Regions from separate parts of the Streptomyces sp. NPDC051310 genome, predicted to be linked through region 2. Evidence: riboswitches for the same ligand, from Rfam matches in the RefSeq annotation. Region 2 holds a riboswitch; each other region holds the start of a gene.
What was found. Region 2 has a riboswitch for cyclic di-AMP ahead of ACIA79_RS14780 (peptidoglycan DD-metalloendopeptidase family protein). Riboswitches for the same ligand answer to the same signal wherever they lie in the genome.

Region 1 (3,266 bases), on a different contig from region 2:
GCTGCTCGACCTGCTCATCGCGAAGGCCTCGGCACCTGCCTGACCGGTGCGCCGCTGATCATGCGGTGCAGCAGGTCGGAGGCGGCACGGCCGAACGCCGGGTCGTTGATGTGCGTGTCGATCTCGACGACGTCGACGGCGCTGCCGCGCAGCCCGTCGCGCAGGGCCCCGAACAGCGCTTCGTCCGCGGCCGGGTCGTGGTACGGCCCGCCCGGCTCCCCCAGCGTGGACAGTCCGCGCAGGGGCAGGCACACGGCGGCCGGGCCGGTGGCGGTCCGCAGCTTCGCCGCCACGCGGCGGCCGAGTTCCGCGCACTCCCGCGGCGTCGTGCGCACCACCGTGATGGACGGGTTGTGCACGCGCATGTCCCGGTCGCGCATCCGCGCGGGAACGGTGTCGGCCGGGCCGAACTTCACCATGTCCAGCGCGCCCGGGGCGACCACCTGGGGGATGCCGCGGCGCCCGGCGGCCTGGAGCCGGTCCGGGCCCGCGGTGAGGATGCCGCCGCAGAGGTCGTCGGCGAGCTCGCTGAGCGTGAGGTCGAGGACGCCCGCGAAAAGTCCCTGCCCGGACAGCGTTTCGAGGGTGCGCCCGCCCGCGCCGCTGGCGTGGAACACGAGCACTTCGTAGCCGAGTCCGGTCAGCCGTTCGCGGGCGGCGTCGACGCCGGGGGTCGTCACGCCCGCCATGCTCGCGGCGACGAGGGGGCGGCCGCCGTTTGCACCGGGGCCGGTGGGCAGCGGGGCCCGGCCGGCCGCGGCGAAGCCCTTCGCCATACCCGCGACGGCGTCGGCGGCGTTGGCGAGGATCGGCGCGGAGACGCTGTTGACGCCCGCGATGTCGACCACGCTGTACATCATGGTGATATCCGCGGAGCCGACGTACGGCGAGACGTCGCCCGCGGCCATGGAGGACACCATCACCTTGGGCACGCCGAGCGGCAGCGCGCGCATGGCGCGGGTCGCGATGGACGTGCCGCCGCTGCCGCCGAGGGCGAGCACACCGTGCAGCCGGCCCTCCCCGTGGAGGCGCAGCACGGTCTCGGCGGCGCCCCGGGCCATCGCGGTGACGGCCGCGCCGCGGTCGCCCTGGGCCCGTAACCGCTCCAGGTCGGCGCCGGCCGCCCGCGCCACGTCGGCCCGGGGCACGTCGGCGGGTATGCGGGGGGATCCGGCCACGCCGGTGTCGACGACCACGACGTCCACGTCGTGGCGCAGCAACCGCTCGCGCAGCCATCCGTACTCCAGCCCTTTGGTGTCCAGGGTGCCCACCAGTACGACGATCGCCATGGAGGCAACTGTCCGGGACATGCGGCGGAGCGGCAAGGTGCGTGCGCGGGGAAGATCGCGGTGCGTTCCCCGCCCGGGTCCGCCGCGGCCGGGGCGGGCGGAGCTCCTCGCGGGTGACCGGCCGACCGCTTCCCGTCACCTCGCCGGATCGGGCACCTTTCGCCTGAATGTCCCGATTACGGATGAGTCAGCCATCTTGCTTGGTTTCCCCCGCATGCCAACATAATTGCCCCTTATACACCGGCCGTGATATGACTCACCTCCGAACCCGGCCTCCTGGAGTCCTCCCCCCTCCATTTCCGCTGTTCGGAAAGAAAGTTGAGTTTCCGGGAGGACGCGAACGATGGCGTTCCCGTAACCGGCCGTGCGTAATTCAGGACTTGTTCGGCCGCGTTGCTCTCGCTTACCGTCACGGTCAATCCGGTCGGACCGCCGAATCCTGCCGCCGCCCGGAATCCGCACCCATCCACTGACGTACGGCAGGAGCGGGGGACCCAGGTAAGCCGCCGGCCCGGAAATACGGGACGGCTCGGGGTGAAGTCGCGCGCTGCGCGGCCGGGCATCTCCAGCCCGAACCCGACAGCTCACCTCGCAGGCGACGGAGAGGAATGTCCCATGCCCGCAAAGGGTAAGCACCGCCGCCCCGGCAACCATCCGATCACCCGGCGTCTCGTCGCCGCGGGCACGGGCGGCGCCGCCCTCGCCCTGCCGCTGTTCGGCGCCACCGCGGCCGAGGCCGCGCCGAACACGGCTCCCTCCGCCGTCGTGGAAAAGGCCGTGACCTCGCCCGTCACCTATTCCGTGATCGCCGGTGACACGCTTTCCAAGATCGCCCGGACACACGAGGTGACCGGGGGCTGGAAAAAGCTGTACGAGGACAACCGCAAGGCCGTCGGTGACAATCCGTCCCTCATTCACCCGGGCCTCAAGCTGACGATCGGCGCCAAGCCGAAGCCGAAGAACGAGGCGAAGGCCGCAGTGAAGACCGCGGTGAAGACCACGGCGAAGGCGAAGGCTGTTTCCACCGCCCCGGCGGAGCGGGCCGACCGCTCCACGCGCACCAGCCTCGCCCCGAAGCCCGTGGCGTACGCGGACAATCTCGACGGCTGGATCAAGGAAGCCCTGGCCATCATGGCCGAGCGCGGAATTCCCGGCACGTACGAGGGAATTCACCGCAACATCATGCGTGAGTCCTCGGGCAACCCGCTGGCCATCAACAACTGGGACTCCAACGCCGCGGCCGGAACTCCGTCCAAGGGCCTCCTCCAGGTCATCGACCCCACGTTCCGCGCCTACCACGTGCCCGGGACGTCCACCGACCCGTACGACCCGGTCGCCAACATCACCGCCGCCTGCAACTACGCCGCCGCCAGGTACGGCTCCATCGACAACGTGAACGGCCCCTACTGACGGGCGCCGTCACTCCCGTCGGGGGCCGGTCCGGGGAACTCACCCCGGACCGGCCCCTTTTGGCGCGTGCGGCGGCCACGCCGACCGGTCCGCGTGCCGCCGTGGACGGCGACGGCCATGAGCGGTGCTGCTCCGGCTCCGTGCAGGCTCCGGCGGGGCGCCCTCCCGCGTCCCGGGGTCAGCCGGCCACGAGTTCGGGGTGGTGACGGCGCGCCACCTCGGGGTGGGCCCGCACCCAGCCCTTGAGTTCGTTGCGGCCGTACTCGGCGTGCAGCGGGTTGTCGAGGTCCTGCGCGACGCCCGGCGCGTGCTCCAGGTAGGCGCCGGGCACGGTCCTGATCACCGCGTCGAGCCGCGGGTTGTAGAAGAACGGCACCGAGAACCGCTCCACCGCACCGGGTGGGCTGACGACCCGGTGGTCCGTCGCGGACAGGTAGCCCTCGGTGGCTATCTCCAGCAGCTCGCCGAGGTTGACGACGAAGGCGCCCGGCAGGGGCGGTACGGCGATGTAGCCGTCTCCCGACCGGACTTGGAGACCGCCCACCTCGTCCTGCAGCAGCAGGGTCA
Region 2 (3,266 bases):
CGGTCGGCGAGCAGCACCGCGAGGCGGTCGGCCCAGCCGACGTACCTCCCGTCGGGCCCGGGGTCCCCGACGCCCTCGGTGAAGCTGTCACCGATCGCCACGTACGACCCGAATGCGTCACTGTCTCTGAAAATCGAATCGTCTGCCACGGCACCACATCTTTCCTTCCGGGTGTGAGCTACGCGACCGTAAGGAGGGGTTGACGCGGGGTGAGATTCGCCACCGGTCAAGATTGGACCAACTCGGAATACACCGCCGCCCGGCACCGCGGGTGCGGTGCCGGGCGGGGGTCGTGACCGGAGGAATCCGGCGGTGCGTCAGATGGAGACGCCGTGCTGGCGCAGGTACGCGATCGGGTCGATGTCCGAGCCGTAGCTGGGGCTGGTCCGGATCTCGAAGTGCAGGTGCGGGCCGGTGGAGTTGCCCGTGGAGCCGGACAGGCCGATCTGCTGGCCGCCGCTCACGCTCTGGCCGGCGGAGACGGAGAGCGAGGAGAGGTGGGCGTACTGCGAGTAGCTGCCGTCGTCGTGCTTGATGACGACCTCGTTGCCGTAGGCGCCGCTCCAGCCGGCCGAGACGACGCTGCCCGGACCGACGGCCTTGACGGTGCTGCCGGAGGACGCCGCGAAGTCGACGCCGGTGTGGTAGCCGGAGGACCACATGGAGCCGGAGGCGCGGTAGGGAGTGGTGATGCCTGCGTCGACCGGCGCGGTGAACCCGGAGCCGGTGGTCTGCGGGGCGGCCGACTCCGGCGCCGAGGCCGGGGCCGGCGCCGGGGCCGGGGCCGGGGCCTCGGCCTTGACGACGGAGCGGGAGGCGCGGGCCTCCCCGCGGTCGGCGTCGGCCTTCGGCTTCGCCGGGGCGGCCTTGGCCGGGGCGCCCTTCGCCGGCGTGCCCTTGGCGCCGAGGGTGAGCTTCATGCCCGGGAGGATCAGCGACGGGTCGTCACCGATGACCTCGCGGTTGTCCTTGTAGAGCTTGTGCCAGCCGCCCTTGACGTTCTTGTTGTGGGCGATCTTGGCGAGGTAGTCGCCGGCGACCACGGTGTACGTGCGCGGCGCGGCCTTGGCGGTCTGCGCGGCGGCGACGACCTGCTGCGGAGCGGTTGCCGGCGCGGCGCTGCTCTCCGCGGCGTGCGCACCGGTGGCGCCGAGCAGCGGGATGGCGATGGCGGCGCCACCGGTTCCGGCAGCGACGAAACCACGCGTGATCGGGCTGGACTTGGGACGGCGGTGCTTACCCTTCGCGGGCATGGCGAATTCCTCTCCGGCGCCTGCGAGGTGAGCTGTCGGGTTCGGGCTGGAGATGCCCGGCCGCGTGGTCGACGCGACTTCACCCCGAGCCGGTCCCGTCCATCCGGGATCGGCGTACTACCTGGTTCCCCCGCTCCTGCCACGCGTGGGTGGGTGCGAATTCCGGGCCGGTGGCAGGATTCGGCGGTCCGGCCGGATTGCCGTGACCGTAGGACAGCAGGGCCGGGCCGAACAAGCCGCTGTTTTCCGCGGGCCATTCATTTCCCTGGCGCCGGGCGGAATTGCCGGTCACGTTCCGTGGATTACGGATCATGAATTTCCGCTTCCCGCAAGGAATTTGGGAACGGCGCGCGGCCACGGACCGTCACCTTTATGACGCTGCTCACGTGGCGCGGCCCATCTCCCTTGCTATCGGGGCACGTTATCCCGAACAGCTCAATACGGACACAAGCCGCCTTTCATGGATGTGCCACGAGAGGCAAACCATGGTGAATCCGGACAGAACAGCGACACGCTGTCCGATTTACCGGCATTCGTACCCACACGGAGCCGGCACCGGACCGGGGCGAGGCGGGAGCGGCACGGGGCAGAGGCCCGAGGGCGGCACAGGGTAGACACCTGAGGACTGCCCGGGGGCGCCCCGCGGGCGGCCGATACGGAACATGTCACCCAAAAAGCGTGTACGTCATGATCAGGAGCAAACGGGTCATACGCATACATCCCGTCGCGCGCCTCATGGCGTGCGGTCACCCCGCGTGCCGGGGGCCGCCGGACGGATCCGGGGAGCGGACGGGCCCGGTACCGGTCGCCCGGCGGCGGCGCGCGGGTGCCCGCACCGCGGTCGCAGCGTCCGCCGCCCACGGATCATTGCCCGGGGATACCTATGTCGTATCGTCGGATCGCGACATCGTCGGCGGCCGGCGCCGGCGTGAGACGCGGAGGAGCCCCCGTGACGCAGCAGCTGCCGCAGGTCCCGTCGACCGAGCCCGAACTGTCGGGAGTGCGCAACTTCCGCGACGTGGGTGGGCTGCCGACGGTCGACGGCCGCCGCGTCCGGCACGGCAGGCTCTACCGCAGCGGGCACCTGGCGCACGCGACGAGCGAGGACGCGGCGTTCCTGAGCTCGCTCGGGCTGCACACGATCTTCGATTTCCGCAACACCGCCGACCAGAAGCTGGAAGGCGCCGACGTCGCGCTCCCCGGTGTGCGGAACGTGAACATCCCGCTGTCCGACCCGGCCGACGGCGCCGAGTTCTGGCGCATGGTCCGCGACGGCGACATCGACCAGCTGCGCGAGATCCTCGCGGACGGCAAGGCGGCGGCGCGCATGACCGCCTCGTACCGCACGATCATCAAGCACCGCACCGCCGAGCACAGCCGGGTGCTGCACGCCCTCGCGGAGGACAGCGTGCCCGCGCTGCTGCACTGCGCGGCCGGCAAGGACCGGGCCGGGCTGTCGATAGCGGTGGCCCTGCTGGCGGTCGGCGTGGAGCGCGAGGCGATCGAGGAGGACTACCTCAAGTCCAACGAACCGCACCGGCGCTACAAGGTGCACCGCAGCGACACGTCCTCCGCCGGTATGTCGCCCGAGGTGATGGAGCTGCTCAGCCCGCTGTTCGAGGCCCGGCTCGCGTACCTGTCGGCGGCGTTCGCCACGATCGAGGAGACCTGGGGCACGACCGACCGGTACCTCGCCGAGGGCCTCGGCCTGACCGCGGCGACCCGCGAGAAGCTGCGCGAGCGCCTCCTCGACGAGGGCTGACCGGGCCCGGCCCTCAGCCGGCCCCGAGCCCGAAGAGCAGGTACAGGAACGCCGCGAAGAGGTGGCCCGCCACCAGATAGGCGAAGAGCCGGACGACGAGACCTCGGGGGAACTTCCACTCCTGGGACGACATGGCGGCCTTTCTGCACGGGGTCAGCGACGGGGTGCGGAGCCGCCGAGGCACAGGTCGGCGGCGGCGCTCTGCAGGAGGGTGTGGACGAAGAGCAGCTCGGCCCCGCGGCCCGCGGCCG
Region 3 (3,266 bases), on a different contig from region 2:
GTGGGGAGAGCCGGCCACCTGGGGGAGGACGCTAAACCCGGGCGTCACGGGGCTGGGGGAGAGTGACCGTTATTGGCCGCAGGTGAGAGTTCCGGGGCGGGATGCGAGGGCGGCGCTGCACCTGGAATCCCGCATTCCGTATCAGCCGTGACCGATGCGACGAATGAGCCCACCCTGACCGGAAGTGCGTGCTATGGCCCCGGTTAGGCTCCGGCCCATGGACGTACTCATCAATGTCTTCGTCGCGCTGCACATCATCGGCATCGCCTCCCTCCTGGGCGGCTTCCTCACCCAGATGAAGGGCATGGGCGCGGGCACGGCGCGCTTCACGCCCGCCATGCTGCACGGCGCGCTGACCATGCTGATCACCGGCGTGGCACTGGTGGGGCTGAACCAGGCGGACGACCAGACCGTGAACAACCTCAAGATCGGCGTGAAGCTGGCGATCCTGGTCGTCATCCTCGGCCTGGTCTACGTCAAGCGGGACGAGGAGCGGGTGGAGAAGGGCCTCTTCGGCGCCGTCGGCGGTCTGACCGTGGCCAACGTCTTCATCGCGACGCTCTGGACGTGATCCCCGCCGCCCCGGCCCGCCGGCCCCCTGCACGGGCCGCGGGCAGGGCGCCGGCCGGGGTGCCGGGCGGTGCTCCGGTCGTGGTGCCGGGCGGGGCCGTTCAGGCCGGGCGCACGCTGCCGTGGACCGGCAGGTAGTAGATCGACTCCTCGCGGACGTTCGCCCCGGGCCCGGGCGCGTGGACCATCATGCCGTCGCCAAGGTAGATGCCCACGTGGCTGATGTCGTCGTAGAAGAACACCAGGTCGCCGGGGCGCAGGTCCTCCATGGCGACGGGTGTGCCGGACTCGGCCTGCTCGCGGGTGGTGCGCGGGAGGTCGACGCCCGCCGCCTTCCACGCGGCCTGGGTCAGCCCGGAGCTGTCGTACGAGCTCGGGCCGGTGGCGCCCCGGACGTACGGCTTGCCGATCTGGGCGCGGGCGAAGGCCAGCACCTTGTCCGCCTTGGCGGCGTAGCCGCCGTCGGTCGTACCGCCGCCTGCCGGCCCCGGCTCCTCCCCCTGAGCCGGCCGCGGGTCCGGCTCCTCCTGCTCCCGGCACGCGCGGGCCGCCTCCGCCGCGGCGCGCGCCTCCTCCTCCGCCCGGGCCTTCTCCCCGGCCCGGCACCGGGCGTCCGCCGCGCGCTCCCGCTCCAAGCGCACCAGCCGTGCCTGCTCCCCGGTCGTCAGCTGCGCCAGCAGGGCGCGCGCCTCGGCCAGCTTCCGCTGCACGGTCTCCTTGCCGGCCTGGAGGGACGCCTGGGAGTCGGGCAGCGCCTCCGGGCTCCTGGTCACATCGGCCTGCTGCCCGGTCGCCGCGGTCCGGTGCTCCAACGGCTCGGCCGCCTCGGCCTGCTGCCCGGTCGCCGCGGTCCGCTGCGTCCTGGACCCGGTGAGCTGCTCGTGCTGCGGCCCGGTGGGGCGTCCCGCCGCCGGCGTGCGGTCGGCGAACGGCTGCGGCTCCTCCGCGAGGAGCAGGGCCGCGCTCGGGGTCGCCCCGCCCGAGCGGTGCCGTGCCGCCGCGTAGGCGCCCCGTACGCGGCGGGACTCGTTCAGGGCCTGCGTACGCTTCGCGGCCTCGTCGAGCATGCCGTCACCCGCGCGCCGCCGCTGCTCGCCGGCCTCCCTGGCCTTGGTGTACTGCTGCGTCGCGGTGCCGGCCTGCCGGTAGAGGTCGTCGACCTTCCGCTCCACCTCTTCGACCGACGGGCGTCCCGGCACGGCGCCGGCGGACTGCGCGGACAGCAGGGTGGTGACCGAGGCGATGGCGGCCGTCGTGACCCCGACGGCGGGGGAGCTGGTACCGAACGTGCGGGTGGTGCGGCTGCGCGGCTTGCGATGCGACGCCAAGGCCGGCATCTCCTTCCGTGGACCGCCTACCGGGTCAGCCGGCGGGTTCGGGCGAACGGAAGGTGCCCTACGGTCCGCGGTCACGGCCGATTCACCCCACGGTGCATGGTGGGTTCCCGGTTCCGAACTCCCATGGCGGGGAGGGCGGATGCGGCGTGGGCGGCCGATCGGCGTGGTTCGCCGATGAGGGGACGGTCCGCTTGGGCAGGCACGCTAGCCAACCTGTGGCGGTGCTGTGAAGGATGATGTTCGATATGTCGGATACATTTTCGTGACCTTCGATTACTGTGCGGTAGGGGTGACCGAACGTGAGGGAGGCGGTTCGGCCACGGCTGTCAGTGGGGCCGCCTAGACTCGATAGGCGATGAGCAGCCTCTTTGACGACAGCTTCCTGGCGGACCTCCGGAACCACACCTCGGAGGAGCCGCCGCCGCCCCCGGAGGACTCCGAGGACCACCGGCCGGCCCCGGAGGAGGTCCCGCACGACCTCTTCGGGGACCGCTTCGACGTGCCGGCGGCCCGTGACGCGTACCACCGCGACGGCGCCCCGCGCACCGTCGTCGACCCCGCCGCGCTGCTGGAGGGGCTGAACGACCAGCAGCGCGCGGCCGTCGTCCACACCGGCTCACCGCTGCTCATCGTCGCCGGTGCCGGGTCCGGCAAGACCAGGGTGCTGACCCACCGCATCGCCCACCTGCTGGCCACGCGGAACGTCCACCCGGGTCAGATACTGGCGATCACCTTCACCAACAAGGCCGCCGGCGAGATGAAGGAGCGCGTCGAGCAGCTCGTCGGACCGCGCGCCAACGCCATGTGGGTGATGACCTTCCACAGCGCGTGCGTCCGCATCCTGCGCCGCGAGTCCAAGAGGCTCGGCTTCACGTCGTCCTTCTCGATCTACGACGCCGCCGACTCCAAGCGGCTGATGGCGCTGGTCTGCCGCGACCTGGACCTGGACCCGAAGAAGTTCCCGCCGAAGTCGTTCAGCGCCAAGATCTCCAACCTGAAGAACGAGCTGATCGACGAGGAGACCTTCGCCGACCAGGCGGCCGACGGGTTCGAGAAGACCCTCGCCGAGGCGTACCGGATGTACCAGGCGCGGCTGCGCGAGGCCAACGCCCTGGACTTCGACGACATCATCATGACGACGGTCCACCTGCTCCAGGCGTTCCCGGACGTCGCCGAGCACTACCGCCGCCGCTTCCGGCACGTCCTCGTCGACGAGTACCAGGACACCAACCACGCGCAGTACACGCTCGTGCGCGAGCTGGTGGGCACCGGGTACGAGGACCTCGGCCCGGCGGAGCTGTGCGTCGTCGGTGACGCCGACCAGTCGATCTACGCCTTCCGCGGTGCGACGATCCGCAA

Region 1: linked by a shared signal. The riboswitch ahead of ACIA79_RS22590 (transglycosylase SLT domain-containing protein) and the one ahead of ACIA79_RS14780 (peptidoglycan DD-metalloendopeptidase family protein) in region 2 are both predicted to bind cyclic di-AMP.
Region 3: linked by a shared signal. The riboswitch ahead of ACIA79_RS29335 (NlpC/P60 family protein) and the one ahead of ACIA79_RS14780 (peptidoglycan DD-metalloendopeptidase family protein) in region 2 are both predicted to bind cyclic di-AMP.

What each region holds. Positions count from the first base shown of each region.
Region 1 covers NZ_JBITEO010000016.1:7,354-10,619, forward strand. Annotated here, with positions in the region: gene ACIA79_RS22580 (GTP-binding protein) at 1-43, shown strand, start outside; gene ACIA79_RS22585 (Tm-1-like ATP-binding domain-containing protein) at 15-1,289, opposite strand; cyclic di-AMP (ydaO/yuaA leader) riboswitch at 1,739-1,902, shown strand; gene ACIA79_RS22590 (transglycosylase SLT domain-containing protein) at 1,905-2,699, shown strand; gene ACIA79_RS22595 (isopenicillin N synthase family dioxygenase) at 2,878-3,266, opposite strand, start outside.
Region 2 covers NZ_JBITEO010000008.1:256,880-260,145, reverse strand. Annotated here, with positions in the region: gene ACIA79_RS14785 (SGNH/GDSL hydrolase family protein) at 1-149, opposite strand, end outside; gene ACIA79_RS14780 (peptidoglycan DD-metalloendopeptidase family protein) at 318-1,253, opposite strand; cyclic di-AMP (ydaO/yuaA leader) riboswitch at 1,258-1,415, opposite strand; gene ACIA79_RS14775 (tyrosine-protein phosphatase) at 2,203-3,015, shown strand; gene ACIA79_RS14770 (DUF6126 family protein) at 3,029-3,148, opposite strand; gene ACIA79_RS14765 (helix-turn-helix domain-containing protein) at 3,169-3,266, opposite strand, start outside.
Region 3 covers NZ_JBITEO010000027.1:16,666-19,931, forward strand. Annotated here, with positions in the region: gene ACIA79_RS29330 (hypothetical protein) at 218-571, shown strand; gene ACIA79_RS29335 (NlpC/P60 family protein) at 672-1,907, opposite strand; cyclic di-AMP (ydaO/yuaA leader) riboswitch at 1,906-2,055, opposite strand; gene pcrA (DNA helicase PcrA) at 2,263-3,266, shown strand, end outside.